2 regions of the Nonomuraea sp. NPDC046570 genome follow, and region 2 is predicted to be linked to the other one. Evidence: riboswitches for the same ligand, from Rfam matches in the RefSeq annotation. Region 2 holds a riboswitch; the other holds the start of a gene.

Region 1 (13,457 bases), on a different contig from region 2:
CCTGGGGCCAGGTCTTCTCCGACACCGTCAACACCGGCGTCTACGTGATGGAGCCGGAGATCCTCGCCGAGGTCGCCGACCACGAGCAGGTCGACTGGTCGGCCGACGTCTTCCCCCGCCTGCTGGAACGCGGCGCCCCCATCTACGGCTACGTCGCCGACGGCTACTGGGAGGACGTCGGCACCCACGAGAGCTACCTCAAGGCCCAGGCAGACGCCCTGTCCGGCCGGGTGAAGGTGGACCTGGGCGGCTTCGAGCTCTCCCCGGGCGTGTGGGTGGCCGAGAACGCCTCCGTCGACCCCGACGCCGTCCTCAAAGGCCCTCTGCTCATCGGCGACTACGCCAAGATCGAGGCGGGCGCCGAACTGCGCGAGTACACCGTCCTGGGCAGCAACGCGGTCGTCCGCGAGGGGGCGTTCCTGCACCGGGCGGTCGTCCACGACAACGTCTACATCGGCCCCGGCGCGCACCTGCGCGGCTGCGTCATCGGCAAGAACAGCGACCTGATGACCGGCGCCCGGGTCGAGGAGAACGCCGTCATCGGCGACGAGTGCATCATCGAGGCCGAGGCGTACGTCTCCAGCGGCGTGCGGGTCTACCCGTTCAAGACCATCGAGGCCGGCGCGGTGGTCAACACCAGCGTCATCTGGGAGTCGCGCGGCCAGCGCAGCCTGTTCGGCCCGCGCGGGGTCAGCGGCCTGGTCAACGTGGAGATCACCCCCGAACTGTGCGTACGGCTGGCCAGCGCCTACGCCACCTCGCTGAAGAAGGGCGCCTCGGTCGTCACCTCGCGCGACTCCTCCCGCGCGGCCAGGGCGCTGAAACGCGCGGTGATCAGCGCCCTCACCGCCAGCGCCATCGACGTGCTCGACCTGGAGGCGGCCCCGCTGCCCCTGGCCCGCTTCCACACCACCCGCAAGCAGATCGCCGGCGGCATCGCCCTGCGCACCACCGCCGGCGACCCGCAGAGCGCCGACATCGTGTTCATGGACGCCCAGGGCGCGGACCTGGCCCCGTCGGCGCAGCGCAAGCTGGAGCGGGTCTTCTCCCGCCAGGAGTTCCGCCGGGCCTTCCCCGGCGAGATCGCCGAGCTGAGCTTCCCCGCCAGGGCGGTCGAGGACTACGCGCACGAGCTGCTGCGCTGCGTCGACATGAGCGGCGTACGGGACATGAAGGTGGTCGTCGACTGCGCGGGCGGCACCTCCTCGCTGGTGCTGCCCACACTGCTCGGCCGGGTCGGCGTCGACGTGCTCACCGTCAACGCCCGCCTCGACGACTCCTCGCCGACCGAGACGTTCGCCGAGCGCCGCCGCGACCTGCAGCGCCTGGCCGAGCTGGTCGGCTCCTCCAGGGCGGCCTTCGGCGTCAGGTTCGACCCGGTGGGCGAGCGGATCGCCCTGGTGGACGAGAAGGGCCAGCTCATCGGTGAGGAGCGGGCGCTGCTGGTGGTGCTCGACCTGGTCGCGGCCGAGCGGCGGCGCGGTCGCGTGGCGCTGCCGGTCACCACGACCAGGGTGGCCGAGCAGGTCTGCCGCTTCCACGGCGTACAGGTGCAGTGGACCCCCACCTCGCTCGACGCGCTGACCACGGCCGCGAGGAGCCCGAACATGATCTTCGCGGGCGACGGCAGGGGCGGGTTCGTCGTCCCGGAGTTCGCCGCGACCGTCGACGGCCTGGCCGCCTTCATGCGGCTGCTCGGCCTGGTCGCCCGCACCCGCCTGTCGCTCAGCCAGATCGACGCCAGGATCCCCGAGGCCAGGCTGCTCAAGCGGACCGTGCCGACGCCGTGGTCGGCCAAGGGCGCGGTGATGCGCTCGGTGATCGAGGCCGCCGAGGGCTACCAGGTCGACACCGCCGACGGGGTGCGGGTGGTGGGCGAGGACGGCGCCTGGGTGCTGATCCTGCCGGCCGCCGCGGAGCCGGTCACCGGCCTGTGGGCCGAGGCCCAGGACGTCGACTCCGCACAGGCACTGCTCGAACACTGGGCGCGCGTGGTCGAGCGCGCGGCCGGAACGTGACGAACACCGCCGCACAAACAGGCGCGGCGGCATGGACCTTGGGGGTTGCTCGGCGGTAACTTTGTCACCGTCCGAACCCACCGTCGAGCGCCTCGCCTTGACCTTTGCGTCTCATCAGCGTAGGTTGCGTCCTTCGCATCCGTAGCACCACAACTTGAGAAGCGAAGAAGCGAGGCGCGCCCTGAGCACCGTTGCCGCGTCTTCGCGGTAGGAGGCCGAGCCGATCGATGCCGAGCGTCTACTGCACGCAGTGCGGTCATGCCAACCCCGAGGATGCCCGTTTCTGCTCCCGCTGTGGGTCACCGCTGACCAGGACAGAGGTCTCAGGGGACACCACGTCGACGATCTCCGTCGCGGGAATCGAGGCGTATGAGGCGGAGACCGGTGAGATGCTTCTCGCCGAGCGGGCCGCGGTCGAGAACCTGCGTCCCGGCACCGCGCTGCTCATCGTGATGCGCGGTCCCAACGCGGGCAGCCGTTTCCTGCTCGACAAGGACCTCACCACGACCGGGCGGCACCCCGAGAGCGACATCTTCCTCGACGACATCACGGTCTCGCGCCGGCACGTGGAGTTCTACCGCCGTCCCGGCGGCCAGTTCACCGTGCGCGACGTGGGCAGCCTCAACGGCACCTACGTCAACAGGGAGCGCATCGAGGAGGTCCCCCTGCACGCCGGGGACGAGGTGCAGATCGGCAAGTTCCGGCTTGTCTTCCTCATGCGGAGCTCAGCAGGCGCATGAGCTCGCAGGCGGCACGCTCGCACATGAGCATCGGGGAGGTGCTCGCCCTGTTGCAGGGCGAGTTCCCCGACGTCACCATCTCCAAGATCAGGTTCTTGGAGGGCGAGGGCCTGATCGAACCCGAACGCAGCCCCTCGGGCTACCGCAAGTTCACCCACATGCACGTGGAGCAACTGCGGTACATCCTCACCGAGCAGCGCGACCACTACCTGCCGCTGCGGGTGATCAAGGACAAGATGGCCGAGGCGCTCGGCCGTCCGCGGGCTCTTCCCGAGGTCAAGGAGGAGGTCCGCTTCAGCCGCGCGGAGCTGCTGCGCGAGAGCGGTCTGGACGAGGAGACCCTCGGCGAACTGGAGGACTACGGCCTGCTGAACCCGGTGGCCAGGCGCTACGACGCCGACGCCCTCGTCATCGCGCGCAGCGTGGGCGCGATGGCCAGGTTCGGGCTGCGGGCCCGGCATCTGCGGGCGGTCAAGGCGGCGGCCGAGCGCGAGGCGGGGCTGATCGAGCAGAGCGTGGCGCCCATTCTGAAGCGCCGGAGGCCCGGGGCCGTGGGGGAGGCCGACGAAGTGGCCAGGGAGCTGTCAGGCACGCTCCTGGAGCTGCACGCCGCCCTGCTGCGCGCCGGGGTGAGGGACGTCCTGGGCCGCTGATCCGCCGCTAACGGGGCCGCCCGGACATTGCAGGCTCCGCGGGTGTTACGTTGAATTGCGGAAGTGGTCAAACTATTGCCGTGCCGAGCCCGGGTGCCCGCGGGCCTCCGGCCAGTCGAATTCGGAGCAGCCCGTGTTGCAGATGGAGGTCGTGGGTGTTCGGGTAGAAATGCCCACTAATCAGCCGATTGTTCTGCTGAAGGAGGCGCACGGCGAGCGATTTCTGCCCATCTGGATTGGCATGGCCGAAGCCACCGCCATCGCGCTCGCCCAGGCGGACGAGCCGCCGCCGCGGCCGCTGACCCACGATCTTTTCAGGGACGTGCTCAGCGCTCTCGGCGTGGGACTGCGAGCCGTCAACATCGTCGCCCTGCGTGACGGGATCTTCTTCGCCGACCTGGTGTTCTCCAACGGCGTGGAGGTCAGTGCCCGTCCGTCGGACTCGATCGCGCTCGCCCTGCGAACCGGGGCGCGCATCTTCGCCAGCGAGGAGGTCGTCCAGGAGGCGGGGGTGCTGATCCCTGACGATCAGGAGGACGAAGTGGAGAAGTTCCGCGAGTTCCTTGACAAGATCACGCCCGAAGACTTCGGTCGCGCGGGGTAGCAATTCACTCCATTTACGCTTCACGACGCGCCGGGCGGGATCGTTGACTGAGATTGTTCACGGTCCTACGGTGCAAGTGAAACCCGTGGTTGCCCTTGACGAACCCCCAGATCAGACCGCGGGATGAGAGAAAGCCGGAGGTCCGCGTGGCGGTCAGCAGCGGCGAGGGAAAGACGGCCGGCCAGGAAGATCCGGTGCCGCGCGAGAGTGCGCGGCAGCGTGCCGGTGAGCAGGGTCTGCTCTTTGACGAGCAGCCTGCGACGCTGCCTGGTGACATCGGCTATCGAGGCCCGACGGCCTGCTCTGCGGCCGGCATCACCTACCGGCAGCTCGACTACTGGGCCAGGACCGGCCTGGTCGAACCGACGATAAGAGCCGCGCAGGGCTCCGGCTCCCAGCGGCTCTACAGCTTCCGCGACATCCTGGTGCTCAAGGTGGTCAAGCGCCTTCTCGACACCGGCGTCTCGCTCCAGCAGATCCGCACCGCCGTACACCATCTGCGTGAGCGCGGGGTCGGTGACCTGGCGCAGATCACGCTGATGAGCGACGGCGTGAGCGTGTACGAGTGCACCTCCGCCGACGAGGTCATCGACCTGCTTCAGGGCGGTCAGGGCGTGTTCGGCATCGCCCTGGGCCGGGTCTGGCGTGAGGTCGAGGGCTCCCTCGCGGAGCTGCCGGGGGAACGCGCGGCGGTCGAGGACGAGGTCCCGGCCGACCATCCCGCTGACGAGCTGGCCCAGCGGCGGCGTGCACGACGCACGGGCTAGTTTCCACCGCCCTCGCGGCTGGCGGTAACCTTGACCTGAAAGCCGACGACCCCGTGCGGGAGAGTCCCCGGCAGGCCCGGGGCGCCGAAGGAGCAACCCTCCCCGGAATCTCTCAGGCATCCTGTACCGCTCGGGTGAGGCAACTCTGGAAAGCAGGTGCGCCCGCCAGGCGCGTCTCACCGACGGTGCAAGCCCCCGATCCCGGGGGTGAAGCTCTCAGGTCGAGATGACAGAGGGGGAGATCCGGCATACGCCCGCGCCCTGGCGCCGGTCTCCAAGCCTCGGGAGGCACCGTTCATGACCGACCTGTCGTCACCCCTCAGTGATCTCACTGCCCCTCCGTTCGCGACGCGCCACATCGGCCCCTCCGACGCCGAGCAGCAGAAGATGCTCGAGACGGTGGGCTTCGAGTCCGTCGCCGACCTCGTGGCCGTCGCCGTGCCCGAGTCCATCAGGGTCAAGGACCTGCTCAAGCTGCCCGCGGCGGCCAGCGAGACCGAGGCCATCGCCGAACTGCGCGCCCTGGCCGGCCGCAACCAGGTGATGACCTCGATGATCGGCCTCGGCTACTACGACACGATCACCCCCGCGGTGATCAGGCGCAACCTGCTGGAGAACCCCGGCTGGTACACCGCCTACACGCCCTACCAGCCGGAGATCTCGCAGGGCCGCCTGGAGGCGCTGCTCAACTTCCAGACGGTCGTCTCCGACCTCACCGGCCTCGACGTCGCCGGCGCCTCCCTCCTCGACGAGGCCACGGCCGCCGCCGAGGCCATGACCCTGGCGCGCCGGGCGGGCCGGTCCAAGAGCGACGTGTTCGTCGTCGACGCCGACGCCCTGCCCCAGACCAAGGCCGTGCTCGCCACCAGGGCCGAGCCGCTGGGCATCACGCTGGTGGAGAGCGACCTGACCGGCGAGCTGCCCGAGTGCTTCGGCGTGCTGGTGCAGTACCCGGGCGCGAGCGGCCAGATCCGCCACTTCGGCGCCGTCGCCGAGCGGGCGCACGCCGCGGGCGCGCTCGTGGTGGCCGCGGCCGACCTGCTGGCGCTCACGCTGATCGCCGCGCCGGGCGAGCTCGGCGCCGACATCGCGATCGGCTCCTCCCAGCGCTTCGGCGTGCCGTTCGGCTTCGGTGGCCCGCACGCCGCCTTCATGGCCGTCCGCGAGGGCCTGCAGCGGCAGATGCCCGGCCGCCTGGTGGGCGTCTCGGTGGACGCCGACGGCGACCCCGCCTACCGGCTCGCCCTGCAGACCCGCGAGCAGCACATCCGCCGCGAGAAGGCCACCAGCAACATCTGCACCGCGCAGGTGCTGCTGGCCGTCATCGCCGGGATGTACGCCGTCTACCACGGCCCCGACGGTCTGCGCCGCATCGCGCTGCGCACCCACCGCCTGGCCGTGACGCTGGCCGAGGCGCTGCGCGAGCGGGGCGTGCCCGTCGTGCACGAGACGTTCTTCGACACCGTCCTGGCCCGTGTCCCAGGCCGGGCCGCCGAGGTCGTCGCCGAGGCTGCCGCCCGGGGTGTCAACCTGCACCTCGCCGACGCCGACCACGTCTCGATCTCCTGCGACGAGAAGACCGAGCTCGCGCACGTCGAGCAGGTCGTCCTGTCCTTCGGCGCCGAGCAGGACGTCCCCGCCCTCGCCGGTCTGGCCGAGCGCAGCGGTCTGGGGGCGCTGCCGAGTGCGCTGCTGCGCGAGAGCGACTACCTGACCCACCCGGTCTTCCACACCCACCGCTCCGAGACCGCGCTGCTGCGCTACCTGCGCAGGCTCCAGGACAAGGACATCGCGCTCGACCGGTCGATGATCCCGCTGGGCTCGTGCACGATGAAGCTCAACGCGACCACCGAGATGGAGCCCATCACCTGGCCGGAGTTCGCCGCGATCCACCCCTACGCCCCCGAGGAGCAGGCGGCCGGCTACCTGGAGCTGATCAAGGGCCTGGAGGGCTGGCTGGCCGAGGTGACCGGCTACGACGCCGTCTCCATCCAGCCGAACGCCGGCTCGCAGGGCGAGTTCGCCGGGCTGCTGGCGATCCGCGCCTACCACCGCGCCAACGGCGACCTCGGCCGCGAGGTGTGCCTCATCCCGTCCTCGGCGCACGGCACCAACGCCGCCAGCGCCGTCATGGCGGGCATGCGCGTGGTGGTCGTGGCCTGCGACGACGACGGCAACGTGGACCTCGACGACCTCAACGCCAAGATCGACAAGCATCGCGACCAGCTCGCCGCGATCATGGTGACGTACCCGTCCACGCACGGCGTGTACGAGGAGGCGATCACCGAGGTGTGCGCCAGGGTGCACGAGGCGGGCGGGCAGGTCTACGTCGACGGCGCCAACCTCAACGCGCTGGTCGGCCTGGCCAAGCCGGGCGAGTTCGGCGCGGACGTGTCGCACCTCAACCTGCACAAGACCTTCTGCATCCCGCACGGCGGCGGCGGCCCCGGCGTCGGCCCGGTCGCGGTCCGCGCCCACCTGGCCGAGTACCTGCCCGGCCACCCGCTGCGCGACGGCGGCCCCGTCGGGCCCGTGTCCGCGGCGCCGTACGGCTCGGCCGGCATCCTGCCGATCTCCTGGGCCTACATCCGGATGATGGGCTCCGACGGCCTGCGCGCCGCCACCGAGCAGGCCATCCTGTCGGCCAACTACCTGGCCCGCAGGCTCGCCCCGCACTACCCGGTGCTGTACACCGGGCGCGGCGGCCTGGTCGCCCACGAGTGCATCATCGACCTGCGCCAGATCACCAAGGAGACCGGCGTCTCCGTCGACGACGTCGCCAAGCGGCTCATCGACTACGGTTTCCACGCCCCGACCATGTCCTTCCCGGTCGCGGGCACGCTGATGATCGAGCCGACCGAGAGCGAGGACATCGCCGAGCTGGACCGCTTCGTCGACGCCATGATCGCGATCAGGGGCGAGATCGCCAAGGTCGCCGCGGGGGACTACGACCGCACCGACAACCCGCTGCGCAACGCGCCGCACACGGCCGACTCGCTGGTCGCCGACGAGTGGAGCCACCCCTACAACCGCACCGAGGCCGCCTACCCGGTGCCCGCCCTGCGCGACGGCAAGTACTTCTCGCCGGTGCGCCGCATCGACCAGGCGTACGGCGACCGCAACCTGGTCTGCGCCTGCCCGCCGCTTTCCGCCTACGAGGACTGACCTTCCCTGGCATGTCGGCAGACGTGATCGCCCCGAGTCGTTAGGCTCGGGGCGATTGTCGTCTAAGGAGCCTTGTTGACGTCCCCAGAGCTCGACACCTCATCCCTGGACACCGCCCGGCGCCTGGCCGAGACCGGAGATCTCGACCGCGCGGCGGCCATCTTCATGAAGCTGTCCGCCGACCCCGCCGGTCCGGACGCCGCGCAGGCGGCCGTCGGCCTGGCCGTGGTGCTACAGGAGCGCGGCGACCTGGCCGGAGCCAGGGCCGCCGCCCGCGCGGCGCTGGCCAGCGGCCATCCCGAGTACGCCGCCCAGGCCGCCTGCCACCTGGCTCGCGGCTTCGAGCGGGAGGGCGCGACCGACCAGGCCAGGGCCGCCTGGCAGGCGGTGCTGGGCGTGGGCACCGTCACCTACCTGCCACTGGCGCATCTGGCGCTGGCCAGGCTGTCCACTCAGCAGGGCGAGTTGCTGGACGCCGAGCGGGAGCTGCGCGCGGCGATCTCCGTCGGCGATCCCGAGCTGGGGCCGAGGGCCGCGCAGGAGCTGGCCGAGCTGCTGCTGGACCAGGGTGAGCCCGGGGAGGCGGCCGAGGTGCTGCTGGAGGCGCTGGCGGGCGCCAAGGGGGCCGCCGTGGGGCGGCTGCGGGTGCTGCTCGGCATCGCCCACCTGGAGCTGGCCTGCGGGGAGTTCGCGGGGGCGGTGGAGGAGGGGGAGGAACCCCAGACGGTGGCGCTGTCCATCGAGTTGCTGGCCCGCACGCTGCCGCTGCGCGGGCGCGCCGACGACGCCGAGCGCGTGTGGGCCTACGGCCTGGACCACCCCGACGACACCCTCGCCACCGAGGTCCGCCTCCGCCTGGACCGCGACGCCTGACGGCGGGGCCCCGCCGTCAGGGGCGGCGGAAGATCGCGGCGGCGGCGGCCAGGTTGATCACCACGATGCCGACCCAGACGAGGAGCAGTCCGTCGAATCCGGCCGTGCCGGCCCCGATGCCGGTCAGCGGAATGCCGATGCCCAACGATCCCAGCGCGATCGGGACCATGACCGCGCCGGCGCTCTTGGTCTTGGCGGGCGGGCGGTGGCCGTACCCTTCGAGTTCGCCGCGCACGCGCGTCGCGATCGTCTCGTCCAGCCGCGCCACGAACGACTCGACCAGCGCGGCCTCGTACTCGGGACCGAGTTCGCGGCGCGCGTCGAGGGTCGCGTGCAGGTCCTCGCGGAGGGAATCTCTCTCTGGCATCCCCTCATTGTCGCAGGCGAGCGACGCGCCGCCATCGGCCTGGAGTGCCGGACCGCGATCCTCCGCAGGTACCGTTTTCCGCATGGAGGTCATCACCCCGCGCGGTCCCGCCCTGGTCGAGGTGGACGAGGTGGCGCGGCCCGAGCTGCTGCTGGTGCTCACGCACGGCTCGGCCGGCGGAGTCGACGCGCCCGATCTGCTGGCGGTGCGCGACGCGGCGACGAAGGGCGGCGCCACGGTGGCCAGGGTGCTGCAGCCGTTCAGGGTGGCGGGGGCGCGGGCGCCGGGGTCGCCGGCCCGTCAGGACGAGGCGTGGACGGTGGTGCTGGCCGCGCTGCGCGAACGTTGGCCGGACCTGCCGCTGGTGCAGGGCGGGCGGAGCAACGGCGCCAGGGTCGCCTGCCGTACGGCGGTGGCGGTCGGGGCGCGGGGCGTGGTGGCGCTGGCCTTTCCGCTGCACCCGCCGGGCAGGCCGGAGAAGTCCCGGGCCGACGAGCTGCGCGGGGCAGGCGTGGACGTGCTCGTGGTCAGCGGCGACAGGGATCCGTTCGGGGTGCCCGACCCGGCCGACGCGGCACGCCTGGTTGTGCTGCCGGGGGAGGGACATGACCTGAAGAAGGACCCCGCCAGGGTGGGCGAGGTGGTCGCCGAGTGGATCGCGCGGTTTCGTGGAGCCCCGTCACGCTGATCACGGTGCGGGGCTCGCTGCCGAGCCCCTGTGCTGCCGCCCGTGGACGTGCGAGCGCGTCAGGCCGCGCCGACGAGCGGGTACGGCCGGTGCGGGGCGATCACGGTGCCGCTGGGAAGCAGCTCACCGGTGTCCTCGAACAGGACCACTCCGTTGCACAGAAGGCTCCATCCCTGCTCGGGATGGGCCGCCAGGGTGCGTGCGGCCTCGCGGTCGGGCCCCTCGGCTGACGGACAGGCCGGGTCGTGCGGGCACATCGGCGTGCCTCCGATATCTCGTGGGTGGCTCCCACCGGATCGACGGTCGGGGAGCGGCTCGGGTGGTGATGCGTTCTCCAGTAAGTGTGCGGTGTGCGTCACACTTTCCGACATAGCCCGTTAGGACGATTGAAGGAGTCATGGAGGGTGATCCTTCAAGGTTTGTGTCGCGGTCGCGTGACCTATGACACAGGGTGCCTTATGCAAGATAACGGTCCAACCTCGACACGCCGTCAGACCGGTAAACCATCTCTTACGCCCGCAGGCCCCTGAGGAGCGCGTCGAGCCCCCGCTCGAAATCGGCGTCGGCTCGCTCGTCCCTGCGAATCCAGGTGTCGGTCTCCGGATCCGCCCAGCCGGACTGCTGGACCTCCACGGCGACACTACCGAAGACGAAGGCTCTGAGGGCCTGTACGGCATTGGCCGCGTTATTCAGACCCGAATCAGCTAGTTGTTCGGTTTGTTCCCTTATCGCGATAGCCGTACCCCCTTTAGGGGGTTTTGTGAGGGCAAGGGCGAGGACGCCCGGGTGTTCGCGCAGTGCCTCGCGGCTGGCCCTGCACCAGGCCCTCGCCGTGTCCTCCCAGGTCGGGCCCCGGTCGACCTGGACGGCCGTGACGTGCTCGGCGAGCGCGTCCATCAGGGCCTCCTTGCCCCGGGGGAGGTGGTGGTAGATGGCCATCGCCTCCACCTGCAGGGCGTCGCCGAGCCTGCGCATGGTCAGCCTGCGCAGGCCCTGGCCGTCGGCGATGTGCAGCGCGGCCTCGATGATGCGCTCACGGGACAGTGGGACCGGTGGTCGCTTGGCAGGCATGGGGGTCATCCTGCCAAGGCTGACCTTACTGTGTAAAGGGCGCCGCGCCGGTCAGATCATCGCCACCATCACCTGCCTGCCGCCGGTGTAGGCGTGCCGACCGTGCATGACGAGCAGGTTGTCGATCATCATGACGTCGCCCTGCTGCCACGGGAAGGAGCACTCGCCCAGCTTGGCCACCTCGCGGACGTGCCTCAGGTCGGCCTCGTCGAGCGGGTCGCCGTCGCCGTAGGTCGCCTGCAGGGGGAGTTCCTCGTCGGACTCGGCCATCTCCAGCAGGGCCTCGGCCTCGTCGGCGGGCAGGCTGGAGACATGCCACTGCTCGGCCTGGTTGAACCAGACCTCCTCGCCGGTGACGGGGTGGCGGCGGGTCGCGGGGCGGGCCTGCCGTACCCGCAGTTCGTCGTCGGCGGTCCAGTGGAACTCGGCGCCGGTCTCCCGGAGCGCCTGCTCCACCAGGGCCCGGTCGGCGGTCTCGTAGGTGTCCTGCCAGGACTTGCCCAGGCCGTACCCGCCGTGCAGGTTCTGCAGGTAGGCGACGCCTTTGGCGGCGAACCGCTCGCGCACCTCGGGCCGCAGGCCGGCGAGCACCGCGCGGGAGTCGGAGACGGGGGTGGCGCCGCCGCTCTCGGGCGCCCGGTGGCAGTAGAAGAACAGCCGCGAGGGCCACGCGCCGGCGTAGGAGAGCTCGTTGTGCAGCGAGATCTCGTACTCGGCGGGGTACTCGGTGGACGTCCACACCCCGCTCTGCACGGCGGTGCGCGGGGAGTTGCCGTGGCGGTAGTCGGTGAACGGCTCGCCGAAGGTGCTGACCAGGTGGTGGAAGTCGGCGGGCGAGCCGACGCCGAGCCCGCGCAGCAGCACCGCGCCGTGCTCCAGCAGCAGCTCGTCGGCGCGTTCGCGGTCGGCCTCGCCGAGCATCGCGATGGTGGTCGCGCCCGATGAGATCTTCTCCATACTCAGTGCTCCTGCGGTTCGGGCATGCCCATGGTCTTGGGGATGGGCGACAGGGCCAGGACGATGATCGGGATGATCGCGCCCGCCGCGCAGATCAGCAGGGCCGCACGCATGCCGAGGCCGGCCGCGAGCAGGCCGGTGACCAGCGCGCCGACCGGGGCGAGGGTGAGCGCGACGGCCCGCTGCGAGGCGATCACCCGGCCCTGCATGTGGTCCGGGGTGGCGCCCATGCGGAGCGTGCCGCTGGCCACCATGGCGATCGGCCCGGTCACGCCGAGCACGAACTGGGCCAGGCCGATCATGACGATCAGTAGCCAGCTGGGCCCGGTGGCCAGACCGATGAGGAACAGCGACAGGTTGCCGACGACGGTGGGCCAGAAGAAGGCGGGTCCGATGCCGATCCGCTTCATCGTCTTGACCGCCAGCAGCGAGCCGATGATGGCGCCGGGGCCGCCGACGGCGAGCAGGACACCCACCCAGTACGGCTCCAGCCCGAGCCCCTCGATGACCCACAGCGGCAGCAGCACCTCGATGCCGGTGTAGAAGAACATGTAGAAGCCGGCGGCGATGACGCCCGGCCGTACCAGCGGCTCCATCCACACCCAGCGCAGGCCCGCGCCGATGGAGGCGAACACGCCCGGCCGCTCCTCCGCGGGGTCGGGCACCGGCTCGGGTTTGCGGATCAGCGCGCAGGCGACGGCCGAGACGAGCAGCGCCACCACGTCCACGATCAGCACGAACACCGCGACGAACGCGTTGACCAGCACCGACCCGAGGCTGTTGCCGGCGATCCTGGCGACGGAGTTGCTGAGCTGCAGCTTGGCGTTGCCCTCGCCGAGATGGTCGCGGCCGATGAGGAACGGCAGGTGCGACATGTTCGAGGTCTCGAAGAACACGAACAGCACGACCGACAGGAACGAGATCGCGCCCAGCCAGAACAGGTTGAGCGTGTCGGTCATGTACATGACGACGACCAGGCCCAGCAGCAGGCTCCGGCCGATGTCGGCGCCGATCATCGTGGGCCGCTTGCGGAACCGGTCGGCCCAGAACCCGGCGAACAGGAACAGCACGAACGGCAGGCGGCCGACCGCGCCGAGGACACCGACCTCGGCCTCGGTCGCCTGCAGGACGACGATGGCCACCAGTGGCAGGGCCACCACGGTGATCTGCCCGCCGAACTGCGAGGTGGTGTAGCCGAGCCACAGCTTGAGGAAGTCGCGGTGCTTCCACAGGCTGGGGGGCGGCTCGGTGGGTGCTGCGGGTGTATCAGTGGTCGGCGTGTCCGAGGCCACGGTCCATCCACCTCTTCCATTCGAGGGCTGTCCGGGAGACGAAGGGTTCGTACAGTGAGCTGAAGCGGGCGCCGGGGATCGGCCCCGTCTCCAGGCCGGGGATCACCGCCCGCCAGCCGAAGTCCTCCTCGGGCGGGGCGTTGTCCTCCTCGGGGATGAGCAGGACGGCGGGGGCGTCGTAGGGGGCGTGCCGGTAGCGGCCGACGGCGTGCGCGTTGGCCCGGAACACCTCCACGTATCGGTGGATCTGTTCAAGGTCGTC
Region 2 (17,759 bases):
GTTGCTGGAGGTCGTGGAGCGGCCGGACGAGAATGTGGGCGAGGCCGCGCGGCAGGCTTGGGCCGCAATTGAGCCCATCGACTCACACAGCGCGCTGGAGGCCCGGATGACGTACCACCTGCGAGGGCTGCTGGGATGACGATCGACCTCTATCAGGCCGCCCTCGCAGACGCCGGGACCAGCGGCTTCTACAACAAGAACGTGCGGATCGACGGCCCGTCCGGGCCGGTGATCGTGCGGATTCCGATGCACGACGCGGACAACGTCGACCTGCGCATCTGGCCCGAGCACGAGGTGCTGACCGCCATCGCCCCGTACGTGGCTCACGCTCCCAGGCTTCTGCAGGTCTGTGAGTCGCCCGCCTACCAGGTTCACGAGTTCGTCCCAGGCGACGTCCTGGACGACCTCGCGCCACGAGGACAGCACGTACCTCCGGTCGTGCTGGCCGAAGTGGTCGACTTGTTCGCCCAGCTCACGGCGGTTCCCCCGGAAGACCTGCCCGACCTGCCCGTGGCCTGGCCCGAGAGTGGGGACACCGGCGCTTTCGCGCGTGTCCTGTCGGACACCACGCAGGGGGTCCACGACACGTTCGGCGGAGAGTTCGGCCGGCTGTTCTCCGTTCTCGGGATTCCTGCGGACCCGCTGGCCTCGACGCGTGACCGGTGGTCCTCCCTCACCTCGCGTCCATTCCGGCTGGTCCACTCGGACATCCACCGCAAGAACATGATTCTCAGCTCGGGGCGGGTGGTCTTCCTTGACTGGGAACTAGCCCTGTGGGGCGATCCGCTCTATGAGCTCGCCGTGCACTTCCACAAGATGGGCTACGCCGATGACGAGCGCGACGCCGTACTCGCCCGATGGGTGGGGGCGATGGCTCCGGAGTTCACCCGTGGCTGGGAGCGTGACCTGGACACCTACCTCGCGCACGAACGGGTGAAGTCGGCCATCGTCGACACCGTCCGCTATACCCAGCTCATCGTCGGCGGGAAGCTTCTCGACGAGGAGGAGCAGGCGCTGCTCGACAAGCTCACGGACAAACACGCGGCGGCGGCCGAGGTCTGGGCGTTGCCCGATCCGCCCGACCGTGATCGGGTCGAGAGTGCCGTACGACGCCTCACATCTCCGCTTCCCGACTGATCGTGGTCCACATGCTGGTGAACCAGGACCGCGCCTGAGCGACGTACTGCGAGGCCGCGGCGGACGGGTCCTCGGTGAGCGCGTAGTGGAACAGCACGGAGTCCTTGCCCATGACGTCGTACAGGTCCTTCTGCTCGCCGTCGAGGCGGGCTGTGTGCTTGACGACCGGGTAGAAGCCGAAGAACGCCTGCTCGTGGTTGATCAGGTAGAGCTTGAACGACGGCGTCGCCGCGTAGGTCCGCACCTGTACCGAAGCGTTCTTCACCAAGCCGAGGTCGGCCAGTTCGTGCACGCCGTCGGTGATGGCCTGGGTACTGCGTAGCATGATCCGCCGGGCGCGTTTCCCGACGGCGGGATCGCCGGCGAGGTCGTCGGCCAGGCAGGGCAGGAGCATCGGCTGTTCCAGGTCCGGCAGGAGCATCCGAATGGTGATCGAGTCGGGGGTAAGCCGTCCGATGCGCACCTTGTCCAGCGGTTCCTGAAGCATCCCGGCGAGCGTTTCGCCGGAGAATCCGGCGAAGTCGATGGAGACGCTCTCCGCGTCGAAGGCGCGCTCCAGATGCGGGCGCAGTTCGACCGGACGCTCGGTGCGCTCGCGTACGAACACGCCGCTCCCCTGCCGCGAGAACACCAGCCCCTCGTCGCGGAGGAGACGAATGGCCTGCTGGACGGTCATGCGCGCGACGCCGTACTTCTTCGCCAGTTCGGTTCCGGAGGGGAGCTTCTCCCCCGGCTCGAGCTTCCTGGTCAGGATCGCGGCCCGAAGCGCGTTGGCCACCTGTCTGTACGGCGGGCGCGGGTCGTCGGGGTCCAGGCTCGTCATGGCCAAAGCCTAGGTTGCCTAACCCAGTTCCCGCAGCTCCCTTGACAGCATCGTCACCGACAGTGACATTAGAGTCACTCAGACGATGGCTAGGCAGGTTAGACAAGCGGAGGTGGCTGATGACGCGCAGCGAGAACCTGTGCCTTGGACACGTGGCTCCAGCCCTGATCGACGCGATGGTGGGCTTCCGGCCCGGCGGTATGACCTACCGGCGAACCTTCCCTGGCCGACCGGACCAGGTTCCCCGGGCCCGCCGCTTCATCCGATTCCTCCTGGAGGACTCCTCCTGCCGGGACGACGCCGAGCAGATCGTCGCCGAACTCGCGGCCAACGCCATCGCCCACACGAGCAGCGGGCACTCCCGTGGCACCTTCATGGTCGAACTGGCCCGTAAAGTCACGACGATCCGGGTCACCGTCTACGACTGCGGCTGGGACGGTACCCCCAGGTTCGACCTCCCCCAGGACGTGACTCCACTCGCCGAGCGCGGCAGGGGCCTGCTCGTGGTCACGGCACTGGCCACCAGGGTCGGCTGTCGCGGCACACAGGCGGTGGGCCACGCGGTGTGGGCCGAACTGTCCCCGATCTCAGCGAACTAGCCGACCCGCTGGAGATACGGCGGCACAATCACCAGGCCGTCGGTTCAGTCGAGGAGGCGGGTGTAGCGCACCCAGGCCCGGATCCAGGCCGCCTCCAGCACGGAGTCGACCAGGTAGGTCGGCCTGATCACACCGCGTGGCACGTAGTACAGCTCCACCGTCAGCAGCGTCGCGGCGGCGGCGACACCTATACGCCGCGCGTACACGACCCCTTCACCGGTCGGCGCCACGCGCAACTGACTCCACCCCACCCCCACCAGCAACCCCGCGACGGTACGCACCAGCCACTTGTCCCGCTTCGGCCCGAACACGAATTCAAAACTCCGCATATGAACCAGCGGCCACACCCCGCCCACCAGGTTGAACACCCCATGAGCCCGCGCCAGCCCAACCCCTCTTTCCCCCATGTCCGCAGCCTTGCCCGACCATCCCCACCGAAAACCGCCGACCACCGGATGAATCTGCTGGTCGGCCTCCCGTACGTCGTGGAGGTGGATGAGGGGTTCAGGCGAACAGGCGGGGGACCTCGGTGTCCAGGTTGAGGCGGGTGCCCTGGGCGAAGGCGGCGTCGAAGGCGTGGTCGCCGACCAGGGCGCAGGCCGCCTCCTCGCAGGCCCGCCGTGGCTCGGCGAACGCCGGAGAGCCCATCCCCACCGCCCCTTGGGCCCGCCACACCTGGTGGGACAGTCCGAGCAGGCGGGCGGCCAGGGTGCCGTCGGCGCGGGTGACCGCGATCCTGGCGAGCAGGTCGAGGGCGAGGGCGGTGCCGACGTGGTCGCGCAGCCGCCACTTGGTCTCCAGGCAGCGGCGGGCCAGGGCGGCGGCCCCGGCGATGTCGCCGCGCGCCAGCCGTACCGAGGCCAGGTGGTGGTCGGCGTAGGAGCGCAGCCAGCGTCCGCCGAAGGTGTCGGCCAGCCGCCACATCTGCTCGACCACGGCCTCGGCGGGCTCCAGGGCCTCGCCGCCCTGGCAGAGCAGCGCGAGCGCCTGGACCGACAGCGACAGCAGGACACCGAACCCGGGGTCGCCGAGGTCGTGGTGGATCCGCTCGGCGAGGCTCGCGATCACGCGCGCCTCGGTGAGGTCGCCGCGCAGCAGGGCGAGCCCGGCGCGCAGGGTCAGGATGTACGCGGCGCCCATCTCGTCGTCCTGTGCGCGAGCCTCGGTCGCGCCTTCGGCGAGCAGGTCCTCGGCGGTGTCGTGGTCGCCCTGCGTCATGGCGACGCACGCGCACGCCCACAGTGCGGCGGTCCGCGCGGCGCTCGGCCCCCGGCAGCGGGCCAGCGCGCGGTCGAGCTGGAGTCTGCCGTCGTGCAGGTAGCCGCAGGCGACCCAGAACCAGACCAGGTGCCCGGCCATGTCCAGGCCGCGTTCGTGCTCCCGGGGGTCGGACCAGCAGTGGTCGAAGGCCGCCCGGATGTTGGCGAGTTCGCCGGACATGCGCCGCGACCAGCCGATCTGGTCGGGCCCTTTCCATTCCTGGTGGAACCAGCGGGCGAGGCCCAGGTAGTGGTCGAGGTGGCGGCGGCGCAGGTCGGCCTCCTGCCCGAGGTGGGCGAGCCATTCGCGGCCGTAGACGCGCAGTGTGTCGAGCATCCGGTAGCGGCGTCCGGCCGTCAGCACGATCGACTTCTCGATCAGTCCCTCCAGCGCCCGCTCCGCGCCCTGCGGGGTGAGCGGCTCGTGCCCGCACACCGCGGTGATCGCGTCCAGGTCGAAGTCGCCGCTGAACACCGAGAGCCTGGCCCACAGCAGCCGTTCCAGCGGCTCGCACAGCTCGTGGCTCCAGCCGATCGCGGTGCGCAGCGTCTGGTGGCGGGGCATCGAGGTACGGCTGCCCGCCGAGAACAACCGGTCGTCGAGGTTCTCCAGGATCTGCTCGGGCGAGAACACCCGAAGCTGTACGGCGGCCAGCTCGATCGCCAGCGGGATCCCGTCCAGTCTGCGGCAGAGTCGCAGCACCGCCCCGCTCGGCTCGAAGCGCGGTTGCACGGCGACGGCCCGCTCGGCGAACAGCCGTACCGCGTCCCCGCCCATCTCGACCGCGTCCAGCGGGGGTACGGCCAGCACGTGCTCGGCGGGCAGCCCGAGCGCCTGCCTGCTGGTGACCAGCAGCCGTACGCCGGGCGCGGCCCGCAGCAGCGCCTCGGCCAGGGACGAGCAGGCCCGCACCAGGTGTTCGCAGGTGTCGAGCAGGATGAGCAGCCGCTTGTCGGCGAGCTGTCCGACCAGGACGTCGAGCTGCGGCTTGGCGCTCTGGTCGCGTAGTCCGAGGGCTTCGCAGATGGTGTGCGCGAGCAGCGCCTCGTCCTGCAGCGCGGACAACTCGACCAGCCAGACGCCGTCGCGGTAGGCGCCCGCCACCCGTTCGGCCGCGCGCAGCGCCAGCCTGGTCTTGCCGACGCCGCCGACGCCGGTGAGGGTGAGCAGGCGGACGCGCGCCAGTAGCCCGGTCGCGTCCTCCAGCTCCCGCGACCTGCCGACGAAGCTCGTCATCTCCGCGGGCAGGTTTCCGGACCGCCCGCCCTCCACCGCACCGATCACGCGTTCTCATGTCGTCGTCGTGGATTTGACGTCAGCCGATCGTAACCATGAAGGCGTCACGGCCTGAGCACGATCAGTGAGATCGGTGGCGGATTGTCCAGCATGCGAGGGATGACAGCCGCCCGTCGCCCCCTGGGACGACCCGGCGGTCATCCCGTCCGGTGGGACATTCGGCACCGCGCGGTAATTACGCTCGCCCCCGTGGGCACACTAGGCTGGTGGCCGACACCGATGACCCCGTGCGGGAGAGCGTCCTGACATCCGGTCAGGACCCCTGAAGGAGCAAGCCCTCCCCGCAAACCTCTCAAGGCAAAGGACCGCGCGGACCAGGTGAGCTCTGGAAAGCAGGCCTGTGGCCTCGCCGAAGGTGAAAGTCCGGCAAAACACCGGGCGAAGCTCTCAGGCAACCATGACAGAGGGGGAGGATGCTGGCATCCAATCTGTCGTGAGGTGCGAACTATGTCCCGACCTACACCGTTGCGAGACATCCACCAGGATCTCGGTGCGACGCTGACCGACTTCGCCGGTTGGCTCATGCCGCTGCGCTATGGCAGCGAGTCCGCCGAGCACAACGCCGTCCGCACGGCCGCGGGTCTGTTCGACCTCTCGCACATGGGCGAGATCTTCGTGACCGGGCCGCAGGCGGGCGAGGCCCTGGACTACGCGCTGGTCGGCCACCTGTCGGCGCTGGCGCCCGGCCGTGCCCGGTACACCATGATCGTCAACGAGCGGGGCGGGGTGCTCGACGACCTGATCGTCTACCGCCTCGGCGACGAGGAGTTCATGGTCGTCGCCAACGCCTCCAACTACCCGATGGTGGCCGTCGAGCTGGCCGAGCGGGCCAAGCCGTACGACGCGGTGGTCGAGGACCGCTCCGAGCAGTGGGCGCTGATCGCCGTGCAGGGGCCGCGCGCCCAGGAGATCCTGGCCACGCTGACCGACGCCGACCTGGAGGGGCTGAAGTACTACGCGGGGCTGCCCGGCGTGGTCGACGGCCGCGAGGCGCTGATCGCCCGCACCGGGTACACCGGCGAGGACGGCTTCGAGCTGTTCGTCGCCAACGCCGACGCCACCCCGCTCTGGCACGCGATCACCGCCGCGGGCGCGCCGTACGGCCTGCTGCCCGCCGGGCTGTCCAGCCGTGACACGCTCAGGCTGGAGGCGGGTATGCCGCTGTACGGCAACGAGCTGAACGCCGAGCTCACCCCGTTCGACGCGGGCCTGGGCAGAGTGGTGAAATTCGACAAGCCGGGCGACTTCGTCGGCAGGGCCGCGCTGGAGCCGCTCAAGGACATCCCGCCGGGCCGTCGGCTGGTCGGCCTGGTCGCGCGGGGCCGCCGGGTGCCGCGCCACGGTTACCCGGTCACGCACGACGGCGCCGTGGTCGGCGAGGTCACCAGCGGGGCCCCGTCCCAGACCCTGGGCAAGCCCATCGCGCTCGCCTACGTGGACACTGGGGTAAGTGAAGATCTGGCCGTGGACATCCGCGGCAGCCATGAGGCGGTAGACCTGGTCGCGCTGCCTTTCTACAGGAGGAACAAGTGAGCAACATCCCCGACGACCTGAGCTACACCAAGGAGCACGAGTGGGTCGCCGGCCTCGACGACGGCCGCACCGTGACCGTGGGCATCACCGCCTTCGCGGCCGAGGCTCTCGGTGACGTCGTCTACGTGCAGCTTCCCGAGATGGGCGCCACGGTGGCGACCGGCGACTCGATCGGCGAGGTCGAGTCGACCAAGTCCGTCAGCGAGATCTACGCGCCGGTCTCCGGCGAGGTGGTCGAGGTCAACCAGAGCGTCGTGGACACCCCCGACCTGGTCAACAACGACCCCTACGGCGAAGGCTGGATGTTCCGCGTCCGCCTCGACAGCGACCCCGAGGACCTGCTGAGCGCGGAGGAGTACACCGCGCTGACCTCCGGCGACTCATAGTCCCGCAACCGCCGGGGCCCTTCCGGGCCCCGGCCTTCGATCCCCCGCCTGAAGGGCGCATCATCAATGGCGATCAGCGTCTTCGACCTCTTCAAGATCGGCATCGGCCCGTCCAGCTCGCACACCGGCGGCCCCATGGCGGCGGCGCACAAGTTCGCCCGCGGCCTGCACGACGACGGGCTGCTGGAGAAGACCGCACGCGTCGAGGCCATCCTGTACGGCTCGCTCGGCCTGACCGGCAAGGGCCACGGCAGCGACAAGGCGGTCCTGCTCGGACTGTCCGGTGAGAAGCCCGAGCTGGTCGACGTCGACACCGTCGACGACCGGCTGGCCGCCATGCGCGCCGCCGGCACCATCGAGCTGTACGGCACGCAGACCATCCCCTTCGTCATCGGCGAGGACCTCGTCTTCGAGCGCAAGATCTCGCTGCCCGAGCACCCCAACGGCATGCGCTTCACCGCCTTCACCGCCGACGGCCACCCGCTGCGCGAGAAGGTCTACTTCTCGGTGGGCGGCGGCTTCGTCGTCGACGAGAACGCCACCGGCGCGGACCGGATCAAGCCGGACGACACGGTCGTGCCGTACCCCTTCCTGAGTGCCGCCGAGTTGCTCGCGCACTGCGCGGAGACGGGGCTGTCGATCTCCGGGCTGATGATGGAGAACGAGAAGGCGTTCGGCCGTACCGAGGAGCAGATCCGGGCGGAGATCCTCACCCTCTGGCGGGTCATGTCGGAGTGCGTGCGGCGCGGCATCGCCAAGGAGGGCGTGCTGCCCGGCGGCCTCAAGGTCAAGCGCCGGGCGCACCAGCTCCACCGCCGCCTGCAGTCCGAGTCGCCCGCCCAGGACCCGCTGCACGCGATGGACTGGGTGTCGCTGTTCGCGCTGGCCGTCAACGAGGAGAACGCCGCCGGCGGGCGCATCGTCACCGCCCCCACCAACGGGGCCGCGGGCATCATCCCCGCCGTGCTCACCTACTACAACCGCTTCCTGCCGCACGCCGACGACGAGGGCGTGGTCCGCTTCCTGCTCACCGCCGCGGCCGTCGGCGTGCTGTTCAAGGAGAACGCGTCGATCTCCGGCGCCGAGGTGGGCTGCCAGGGTGAGGTCGGCTCGGCCTGCTCGATGGCCGCCGCCGGGCTGACCGAGGTGATGGGCGGCACGCCTGAGCAGGTGGAGAACGCCGCCGAGATCGGCATCGAGCACAACCTGGGGCTGACCTGCGACCCGATCGGCGGGCTGGTGCAGATCCCGTGCATCGAGCGCAACGCGGTCGCCTCGGTCAAGGCCATCGCCGCCGCCCGCATCGCGATGCGCGGCGACGGCAAGCACTTCGTCTCGCTGGACAAGGCCATCCGGACGATGAAGGCGACCGGTCGCGACATGCTCGACAAGTACAAGGAGACCTCGCGCGGCGGGCTCGCCGTCAACATCATCGAGTGCTGACCGGCCCGCTTCGCCGTACGTGCAGTCTGACCAGCGCGCCCATCTCGTCGTCGCCGACCTCGCGCCTGATCCGGCCCACGACCTCGCGGTCGAGGCGGCCGGCCACGGCGCCGACGTCGGCGGCGGGCGGGCAGGTCACCGCGAGGCGCAGCCGCTGCTTCCCGACGACCCTGACCCGTGTCCGGCCGACGCCTTCGACGTCCTTCAGCCCGACGCAGAGCAGCGCGGTGCCCGTGCCGTCGCGGCTGCCGATCCGGCCCCAACCGGCCGCCATCAGCAGCCAGCGCAGCGCGAGCATCGCCAACAGCACCAGGACCAGCGCGGCCGCCCAGCAGGCCCACGGGTGCTGCGCCAGGTAGGCGGCCAGGCCGGGCCGCAGGATGCGGGCGCCCTTCGGCTGCGCGGGCAGGGTGCCGGTGCCGCGCAGGAAGGTGTACGCGCCCGCGCCCAGCAGGATGGCGCCGACGACGGCCAAGCCGACCCTGTTGCCCGTGTACTGCCGCATCACAGGCCCCTTCTGCGCAGCCGTACGACCACCTCGCTCGCGCAGAGGGCGCCGAGGCCGTTCAGCCTGTCCCCCACCGCGGCGCCGACCTGCCGGAGCGTCGCGCCGGTGCGGTCGGCCTCGGTGACCACGACGACCTCGATCTGCCGGGGGCGCAGCCGTACCTTCGCCCGGATCACCCCTTCCACGTCCTCGGCCACGGCGCGCAGTGTGCGCCGCAGGCCCGAGCGGGTGATGCCGATGACCAGGCGCGGGTCGGTGGTCTCCACCGCCACCAGCCTGGCCCGGCCCGGTAGCAGCGCGAGCAGCAGCAGGATGGTGCCGAGCACCGCGGCGACCAGCGCGCCGCCGACCACGAAGGGGTTCGACCACGGGTGCTCCGCCGCCAGGTCCGCGGCCTGGTCGACGGGTACGAGGCCGATCCGCTCGCCCATCAGCGCGGCGACGACCTCGACCGCGGTCAGGCCGAGCCCTGCTGTCAGGGCCAGCGCCACCGCGACCCCGGCGGGTGTACGCGCCGGTTTGAGCGCCCTGCTCGCCCTGCGCCTGGGGGTTTCCTGCTCGGGGCGGGAGGCCGCGCCCGGCAGGATCCCCTGGAGAGTTGTCATCACACCGACCAGAGGTACAGCCCCCGGCTAGCAGCCGACGGCCCTCCTCGCCGCCCGTTTGCACGATCATGGGGATTTCCAGGGGTGCGGTTAATATGAACTGGACTCATATTCAATGACGGCTACCCTGCTGGTATGGACGATCGACAGCGCTATGACCTGGCCACGGCCGCGCTCGACCCACCCTTCGCCGTTCTCGACCTCGCCGCGCTCCACGCCAACGCGGCCGACCTGGTACGCCGGGCGGGCGGCAAGCCGATCCGGGTGGCCAGCAAGTCGATCCGGTCCAGGGCCGTGCTGGAGCGGGTGCTGGGTATGCCCGGGTTCCACGGGGTGCTCGCGTTCACCTTGCCCGAGGCGTTGTGGCTGGTCTCCACCGGGGTGCGGGACATCGTGGTGGCCTACCCGACCGTGGACCGGCAGGCGCTCGCCCGGCTGGCCGGGGACGCCAGGGCGGCCCGGGAGATCACCGTCATGGTGGACAGCACGGACCATCTCGACTTCATAGAGTCCGCGGTGTCCGAGGTGGCCAACCGCCAAGAAATCCGGATATGTATGGACATCGACGCCGGATTTGTCGCCCTTGGGGGGCGGTTCCGGGCAGGTGCCTTGCGTTCGCCCATCCGGGAGCCCGAGGACGCCGTCGACCTGGCCACCGACCTCGCCAAGCGCCCCGGGCTCCGGCTCGTCGGCCTCATGGCCTACGAGGCCCAGATCGCCGGAGTGGGCGACGACCCGCCGGGCAGCGCCGCGTTCGCCAAGGCCATCCGGGTGATGCAGGGCCGGTCGGCACGCGAGCTGATCGTCCGGCGGGGCCGCATCGTCAACGCGGTCCGGCAGATCTGCGACCTGGAGTTCGTCAACGGGGGCGGCACCGGCAGCATCGAGAAGACCGTGCGGGAGAAGGCCGTCACCGAGGTGGCAGCGGGATCCGGCTTCTTCCATCCCCGGCTGTTCGACTTCTACCGGGGCTTCACCGGACGGCCCGCCGCCCTCTTCGCCCTGCCCGTGGTACGGCGTCCCGCCCTGGACGTGGTGACCGTGCTCGGCGGCGGCTACCCGGCCTCCGGAACGCCGGGGGCCAACCGGCTCCCCCAGCCGTACCTGCCCGCGGGCCTGACGTACTCGGCGGACGAGGGTGCCGGAGAGGTCCAGACGCCGCTGCTCGGCCAGGCCGCGCAGGACCTGCGCATCGGAGACCGGGTGTGGTTCAGGCACGCGAAGGCGGGCGAGATGTGCGAGCGCTTCGCCTCCCTGCACCTGATCGAGGACGACCGGGTGGTCGAGGAGGTCCCCACCTACCGCGGCGAGGGCAAGACCTTCCTCTGAGCCCCCAGGTCAGCCGCTCGTCCTGGGCCGCCAGAGCACGAGCCGGGGCGCGCCGACTCCGTTGGAGATGAAACCGGCGATCTCCCCCTTGTCGTTGACGGCCTTCGGGGTGGCGGTGTACGCGCCACCGGGGTCGGGCAGCCTGAGCGGGCGGCTGTCGTACCCCTGCCAGACTCCCGCGTAGCTGTCGCCGTACGGGCTGGAGCAGCCGTACTCGCCGACGATCAGGCCCGCGTCGTTGATGTCGGCCGGTGTGGCCCCGCCCGAACCCTCCTCGCGGAGCGGCCGCATCCCTGTGGCGGCGCTCCAGACGAAGCCGCGCGAGAAGACGCCGCCAGCGTCCATCGCGGACTCGCCCAGTACCTCGCCGCGATCGTTGATGGCGACGGCCGTGCTCCAGTTGCCGCCGAGGGTGCCCAGGTCCCGGGTGACACCGCCCTGCCACACGAACGCCCGGTCGGTCCGCTCGGAGTACGGCCCCGCCGAGGGCGTGATCTTGTGGGTGCCCGCGATCTGGCCCGCGTCGTTCACCGCCACTCCGACGCTCGCCGGGGAGGTGTTCAGGCGGATCGCCTGGCCACCCTGCCACCGGAACGCGCGCTGACCGGCGGCCGTGGACCAGTCCGTCACCACCTGGCCGACGACCACCCCGCGCTTGACGCCACGCGTGAGGACGCCCTTCCCACCGAGGAGGCCGAGATCCCGCATCTGTCCGCCCTCCCACAGGAAGGCGTGCAGCTTCCCGTCGGTGGCTTCCGAGTACCCGGCGATCCGGCCCTCGTCGTCGATTCCGGTGGCCCGGCCCGTTGGATAGCCGCCGAGCGTTGGGAGCACGGTCAACTGCCCGTCCTGCCAGAGGAACGCGCGCCCGTTCGACGCCCCGCCCCTCAACTCGCCGACGATCTGCCCAGAATTGTTGATGTCGGAGACGACTCCCTCGACGCCTAGATCGACGTACTCCCACTGGTCGGTCGGGACCGGACAGTCCGCGGCCAGCGCGGGCGACTGGCTCACGAGGAGTGCCAGGGGTAACGCGGTCGCGGCGATGGCGTGTACGGCTACGCGTCTTCTACGCATGACAGGCGATTCCTTCCGCTTCACGATGAACTGGAGCAAAAGGCGGGCCCGCCTTGAAGATCACGTTACCCACGAACCCGGCGCCCGGGGAGAACCACCCTCATTACCGATCTCTTACGGCGGCGCCCCGCTCTCGGGGCGCCCCGTACCTCGGCTACCGGCGCCTGCGGCTGCGGAACAGGGCGATGGCGGCGCCGATCACCAGGATCGCGCCCACGCCGATCAGGACGGGCGCCAGGCTCGGCGGCTCGTCGTCCCACAGGTCGTCGGCCTCGTCGCCGAACCGCGCGGGGCGGGCCGTCACCCCGAGCGAGTCGCCGACCGAGGTCACGAAGTACTCCGCCTTCGCCTTGACGCTGTCCACGCCGCGCTGGGCGACCCGCTTCGGGCTCACCCGTTCGGCGATGGCGTCGACGGTCTGCGCCAGCTCCGCGCGCGTCTGCGCGATGCGCCGCTCCAATTCATCCGGATCGGTGTCCGCCATGGCTCTCCTCTCGACCGTCATCTCACCCGCCGTGATCAGTCTGTCAGGTCACGGTGCCGTACGGCACAGCGGGCAGGCGGGTAAGTTCTCGCACTGAGAACTCCTGGAGGATCCCATGACCGAAACCAAGCTCCAGCCCGGCGATGCCGCGCCGGACTTCACGCTACCCGCAGCCGACGGCGGCTCTGTCACCCTCGACGCCTATCGCGGCAAGCGGGTCATCCTCTACTTCTACCCGGCGGCGATGACGCCCGGCTGCACCAAGCAGGCGTGCGACTTCCGCGACAACCTCGGACGGCTCACCGACGAGGGCTTCGTCGTGCTCGGCGTGTCCAAGGACAAGCCCGCCAAGCTGGCCAAGTTCGCCGAACACGACGCGCTGACGTTTCCGCTGCTGTCGGATCCGGAGCTGGAGGTGCACAAGGCGTACGGGGCCTACGGGGCCAAGAAGTTGTACGGCAAGGAGATGATCGGGGTGATTCGTTCCACCTTCGTCATCGACGCGGACGGGAAGGTCGAACTGGCCCTCTACAACGTGAAGGCGACCGGGCACGTGGCCGGGCTCACGAAGAAGCTGGGCCTGGGCTGATACGGAAGAGTGGCGCGTCGAACACGATGCGCCACTCTTTCGACGTTTTCGCTGAATATGCTCGATCCGAAATTGGCGCCGACTGTGAATTCTTGGCGTCAAATGGGTCGGCGACCGCCGTCCGCCGGCGCGTCCGCTTCCGCCGCTGACCTGGCAAGGAGCCGTCGGCGTACCGGCTCCCCCGCACCCTGCGAGAGAGGGCCGCGCGGCCGGGCGGGCGGTGCGTGCGGCCGGGCTTCCCCAGGCCTGCGCAGGCTGTAAGATTGGCGGCGTCTGGCAGAGCTGACCGCTTACGCTTCACGTCTAATGGAGAGTCGGCGTTTCCTCTGCCGGAACTGCCATTCCCGGACTGGTGAGGGATAAGGCGAACGGGGGCCGTAGCCCAACGGCAGGAGGCGAAAGCTTTAGGTGCTTTACAGTGTGGGTTCGAATCCCACCGGCCCCACAAACGGAAACACCAGCCAATTCGCTCCACTCAAGCGTTTCCCCGGCCGGGCCCACAGGCCCTTGGCCGCTAAAGGCCCTCACTCAGCCTTTCTTGAACGCTTGCGCATCCATCGCCACAGGCTGCCCGTTCGACTTCACCGCGCCGACCTCGAACGGTCGCGGGGGCGCCCAGGAAAACCGCCGGCGGTCAGCGGAAGTCCGCGAGGTGATCGCGGGCCCATTCGGCGTAGCTGCGCGGGGCGCGTCCGGTGACCTGCTCCACGTCCGGCCAGACCCGCATCAGCGCCGACCAATCCTGGTCGGCGTAGCCGTCGGCGCCGGTCGCGGCGTCGCCGCCGTACTCGATGAAGCCCAGCATGAGGTCGGCCGACTCGGCGGCGAACCCTCCTTGCCTCTTCATCAGCTCACGGGCGCGCTCGCGGCTGACCTCCTCGTAGCGGACCTGCTCGCCGAGCGCGTCGCCGATGGCCGCCACCTGCTCGCGAACGCTGACCAGCCCCGGCCCGGTCAGCGTGTACGCCCTACCGTGATGGCCGTCCTCCAGCAGAGCGGTGACGGCGACGGCGGCGATGTCGGCCTCGTGGACCAGGTTCATCGGCTCGTCCGCGAACGGGTAGCGGACCACCCGCTCAGCCCGGATGGACGGAGCCCAGATCTGCGACAGGTTCGTCATGAACCCGCACGGCCGCACATGTGTCCATTCCAGCCCGGACTCCTCGACCGCCTGCTCCACCGGGTTGGTGTGCAGGCCGGCGGTCACCGACGCCGCCGACAGCACCACGACACGCCCCACCCCCGCCTGCCTGGCCAGCGCGACGACTTCGCGCGCGGTCTCCTCCACGGAGAACAGGTACATCCGTTCCACGCCCTCCAGCGCGGCGGCCACGCTCGCCGGTGCGGTCAGGTCGCCCTCGACAACCTCCACCTGCGGCGGCAGCTTGGCCGCCACAGGGTTGCGGGTCAGCGCCCGCACACCGACGCCCGCCCACATGAGCTGGTCCACCACGTGGCGGCCGACGATCCCCGTCGCTGCCACCGGAACCCGCTTCCGCCCGCGCGACCTGCCCGCCGCCGACGCCGCCGCCTTTCGACGACCACTCCTGCCACCTGCGGCTGCAGGTGGACGCTTTCGACTGGCCGGTGCTCATCCTCGCCGCGGTGGGTGCGGAATTCGAGGTCATCCATCCCCCCGAGTTCCGCCACCACCTTCGCGACGTGGGCGAGCTCTTCCTACGAGCGGGAACCGGTGAGGATCTGTGCGGGCCTCTGGCGGAAGAAGGCACGGAAGGAGTCTTCTGAAGGAGAAGGAGCCGGTTCGCCGCCACCCGATGAGGATGCGCCACGATCCGCGGGATCGAGTGGCGCCGACGTTGGCGGGAGGCCGTCCGGGTGGCGCTCAGGGCCTGGGTCGCGCGGCGCTTCCTCTTCGCCGCGCGACCCGGCATCACGATCATGATCCGCCATCACGATCTCCCTTTACTCGCCCGAGGGCGCTCCCAAAACGAGAATGGCAAAGACCGCGTAAGGGCCGCGTAAGCCCGCGAAAAGTGCGACCTGGGTCGTACATGAACCTCCGCCTGGAGGCGGACAGATCCACTCCCGCTCCTACGTATCGTAATGATGTGTTCGGCCGGATTCGCGCCTGGTCCAGGCGCCACAGCACCCTCGCGGACGTCCTCTGGCTCGCGCCGCTGATCGGGCTGTGCGTGGTCAACGCCTCGACGTACGCCGCTTTGACCGGTCTGGCCGTCCATTTCGGCCTGTTCGGCTACGTGATCATCTCTGCGGCGCTGCTGGTGCCGCTGTTCTGGCGGAACACCTACCCGCGGCTGGTGTTCGCGGCGATCTCGCTGATCAGTTTCGGGCAGTGGGTGGTCGGCGGGGACCCGTTCGTGGCGAACTTCGCGGTGCTGATCGCGCTGTTCGCGGTCGCCTCGCACGGCGCGCTGCCCTGGGCGGTGGCCGCGGGGGCGGTGGCCGAGCTGGGCATCTTCCTGGCCCTGGTGCGCTGGAACAATGCCACGCTCGGCATGTTCTTCAGCGGTACGTTCTTCGTCGTCACCGTCTGGGTTACCGGGATCTACGCCAAAACCCGCCGCCGCTACCTGGAGGGTCTGGAGGAGCGCGCGGAGCGGGCCGAACGCGAGCGGGACCAGCAGGCGAAGATGGCCGCGGCGGCCGAGCGGACGAGAATCGCCAGGGAGCTGCACGACGTGGTCGCCCACAATGTCAGCGTGATCATCGTCCAGGCCGACGGCGCCGGGTACGCGATCGACAGCGACCCTGAGCAGGCGCGCCTCGCCGTACAGGCGATCTCCAAGACCGGGCGGGAGGCGCTGGCGGAGATGCGGCGCCTCGTGGGGGTGTTGCGGCAGGACGGCGGCTCGCCGGCGGACTACCTGCCGCAGCCGGGGCTGGAGCAGCTCGCCGGGATGGTGAGGGGCTCCGGGCTGCCCGTCGCGCTGACGATCAAGGGGACGCCGCCGGAGCTGCCCGAGGGCGAGCAGCTCGTCATCTACCGGATCGTGCAGGAGGCGCTGACGAACGCGCTCAAGCACGGCGGCCCCGAGGTCACGGCCGTGGTCGAGATCGACTACGGTCCGCAGCAGGTGTCGGTGCGGATCGCCGACGACGGCAGGGGCGCGGCGGTGGTCCGCGGCCCGGACGGGCACGGGCTGGTGGGCATGCGGGAGCGGGTCGGCATGTACGGCGGAGCGGTGTGGACCGGCCCCCGCGCCGGAGGCGGTTTCGAGGTGCGGGCGACGCTGCCCGTCCCGGAGGTGAGAGCGGCGTGATCCGCGTCATGCTGGTCGACGACCAGGAGTTGCTGCGCGCCGGCTTCCGGATGGTGCTGGGCGCCCAGCCGGACATCGACGTGGTCGCCGAGGCCGCCGACGGCGTGGCGGCGCTGGAGGTCCTGCGCACGACCGAGGTCGACGTGGTACTGATGGACGTGCGGATGCCGCGGATGGACGGGGTCGAGGCCACCGCGCTGATCGACGGCCCGAAGGTACTGATCCTGACCACGTTCGACCTGGACGAGTACGCCTTCTCGGCGCTCAAGGCGGGCGCGTCGGGGTTCCTGCTCAAGGATGTGCCCGCGGCGGACCTGGTGAGCGCGATCCGTTCGGTGCACGCCGGCGACGCGGTGGTGGCGCCGAGCACGACGCGCAGGATGATCGCCAGGTTCGCCTCGATGATGCCGTCGGCGCCCACCGGCGAGCCGCCCGGCGCCGCGCCGCTCACCACCCGCGAGCGGGAGGTGATGCTCATGGTGGCGCGCGGCCTGTCGAACACGGAGATCGCCGAGCACCTCGACCTGGCGGAGGCGACGGTCAAGACGCACCTGGGCAGGGTGCTGGCCAAGCTGGGGCTGCGCGACCGGGCGCAGGTGGTGGTGTATGCGTACGAAAGGCGATTGATCATTCCGTCGGATCGGCCGAAAGGCTGATACGGGTCATCTCCCGGCTTACCCAAAGTCCATTCTCAAGACTCATTAATCCTCCTTTACTCGCTCATAGCGTTGGTCACGTTGTTGAACGCGAGCAAGGAGTGAACGTGACTCTCACAGATGTCCACCGCCAGGCCCCGCCCGCGGCGGTGGCCAGAGGCCTGACCAAGGTGTACGGGCAGGGCGACGCCGAGGTGCACGCCCTTCGCGGGGTGGACGTCGCGTTCGCCACCGGCGCCTTCACGGCGATCATGGGCCCGTCCGGTTCCGGCAAGTCGACGCTGATGCACTGCCTGGCCGGGCTGGACACGGTGAGCTCGGGCTCGGTGCACATCGGCGACGTGGAACTGACCGGCCTGACCGACAAGCAGCTCACGATGCTGCGCCGGGAGCGGATCGGCTTCATCTTCCAGGCGTTCAACCTGCTGCCCACGCTGACCGCCGAGCAGAACATCCGGCTGCCGCTGGAGATCGCCGGACGGCAGGCCGACCAGTTGCTGTTCGACCGGGTCATCGAGACGGTCGGGCTGCGTGACAGGCTGGCCCACAAGCCGACGGAGCTGTCGGGCGGCCAGCAGCAGCGGGTGGCGGTCGCCCGCGCGCTGATCAGCAAGCCCCAGGTGATCTTCGCCGACGAGCCGACCGGCAACCTCGACTCGCGCAGCGGCGCCGAGGTGCTGTCGTTCCTGCGTACCAGCGTGCGTGAGCTCGGCCAGACGATCGTCATGGTCACCCACGACCCGGTGGCCGCCTCCTACGCCGACCGGGTGGTCTTCCTGCGCGACGGCGAGC

The links. Region 2 has a riboswitch for glycine ahead of gcvT (glycine cleavage system aminomethyltransferase GcvT). Riboswitches for the same ligand answer to the same signal wherever they lie in the genome.
Region 1: another riboswitch for glycine. It lies ahead of gcvP (aminomethyl-transferring glycine dehydrogenase); the one in region 2 lies ahead of gcvT (glycine cleavage system aminomethyltransferase GcvT).

Annotation. Positions count from the first base shown of each region.
Region 1 covers NZ_JBEYZF010000072.1:880-14,336, reverse strand. The annotation lists gene ABZ911_RS41820 (mannose-1-phosphate guanyltransferase) at 1-2,018, shown strand, start outside; gene ABZ911_RS41815 (FHA domain-containing protein) at 2,246-2,758, shown strand; gene ABZ911_RS41810 (MerR family transcriptional regulator) at 2,755-3,411, shown strand; gene ABZ911_RS41805 (bifunctional nuclease family protein) at 3,545-4,015, shown strand; gene ABZ911_RS41800 (MerR family transcriptional regulator) at 4,162-4,782, shown strand; glycine riboswitch at 4,829-4,921, shown strand; gene gcvP (aminomethyl-transferring glycine dehydrogenase) at 5,080-7,947, shown strand; gene ABZ911_RS41790 (tetratricopeptide repeat protein) at 8,023-8,820, shown strand; gene ABZ911_RS41785 (hypothetical protein) at 8,837-9,187, opposite strand; gene ABZ911_RS41780 (alpha/beta family hydrolase) at 9,270-9,875, shown strand; gene ABZ911_RS41775 (DUF5999 family protein) at 9,935-10,132, opposite strand; gene ABZ911_RS41770 (TetR family transcriptional regulator) at 10,386-10,955, opposite strand; gene ABZ911_RS41765 (TauD/TfdA family dioxygenase) at 10,998-11,903, opposite strand; gene ABZ911_RS41760 (MFS transporter) at 11,906-13,195, opposite strand; partial or broken gene ABZ911_RS41755 (thioesterase domain-containing protein) at 13,170-13,457, opposite strand, start outside.
Region 2 covers NZ_JBEYZF010000015.1:98,954-116,712, reverse strand. The annotation lists gene ABZ911_RS23885 (hypothetical protein) at 1-139, shown strand, start outside; gene ABZ911_RS23880 (aminoglycoside phosphotransferase family protein) at 136-1,137, shown strand; gene ABZ911_RS23875 (GntR family transcriptional regulator) at 1,115-1,960, opposite strand; gene ABZ911_RS23870 (ATP-binding protein) at 2,080-2,559, shown strand; gene ABZ911_RS23865 (hypothetical protein) at 2,604-2,888, opposite strand; gene ABZ911_RS23860 (NB-ARC domain-containing protein) at 3,064-5,103, opposite strand; glycine riboswitch at 5,336-5,433, shown strand; gene gcvT (glycine cleavage system aminomethyltransferase GcvT) at 5,563-6,648, shown strand; gene gcvH (glycine cleavage system protein GcvH) at 6,645-7,034, shown strand; gene ABZ911_RS23845 (L-serine ammonia-lyase) at 7,101-8,477, shown strand; gene ABZ911_RS23840 (hypothetical protein) at 8,464-8,982, opposite strand; gene ABZ911_RS23835 (DUF6286 domain-containing protein) at 8,982-9,590, opposite strand; gene ABZ911_RS23830 (amino acid deaminase/aldolase) at 9,726-10,919, shown strand; gene ABZ911_RS23825 (hypothetical protein) at 10,929-11,996, opposite strand; gene ABZ911_RS23820 (DUF3618 domain-containing protein) at 12,151-12,480, opposite strand; gene bcp (thioredoxin-dependent thiol peroxidase) at 12,596-13,069, shown strand; tRNA gene ABZ911_RS23810 (tRNA-Leu) at 13,441-13,514, shown strand; gene ABZ911_RS23805 (NAD(P)H-binding protein) at 13,704-14,552, opposite strand; gene ABZ911_RS23800 (sensor histidine kinase) at 15,139-16,311, shown strand; gene ABZ911_RS23795 (response regulator transcription factor) at 16,308-16,967, shown strand; gene ABZ911_RS23790 (ABC transporter ATP-binding protein) at 17,075-17,759, shown strand, end outside.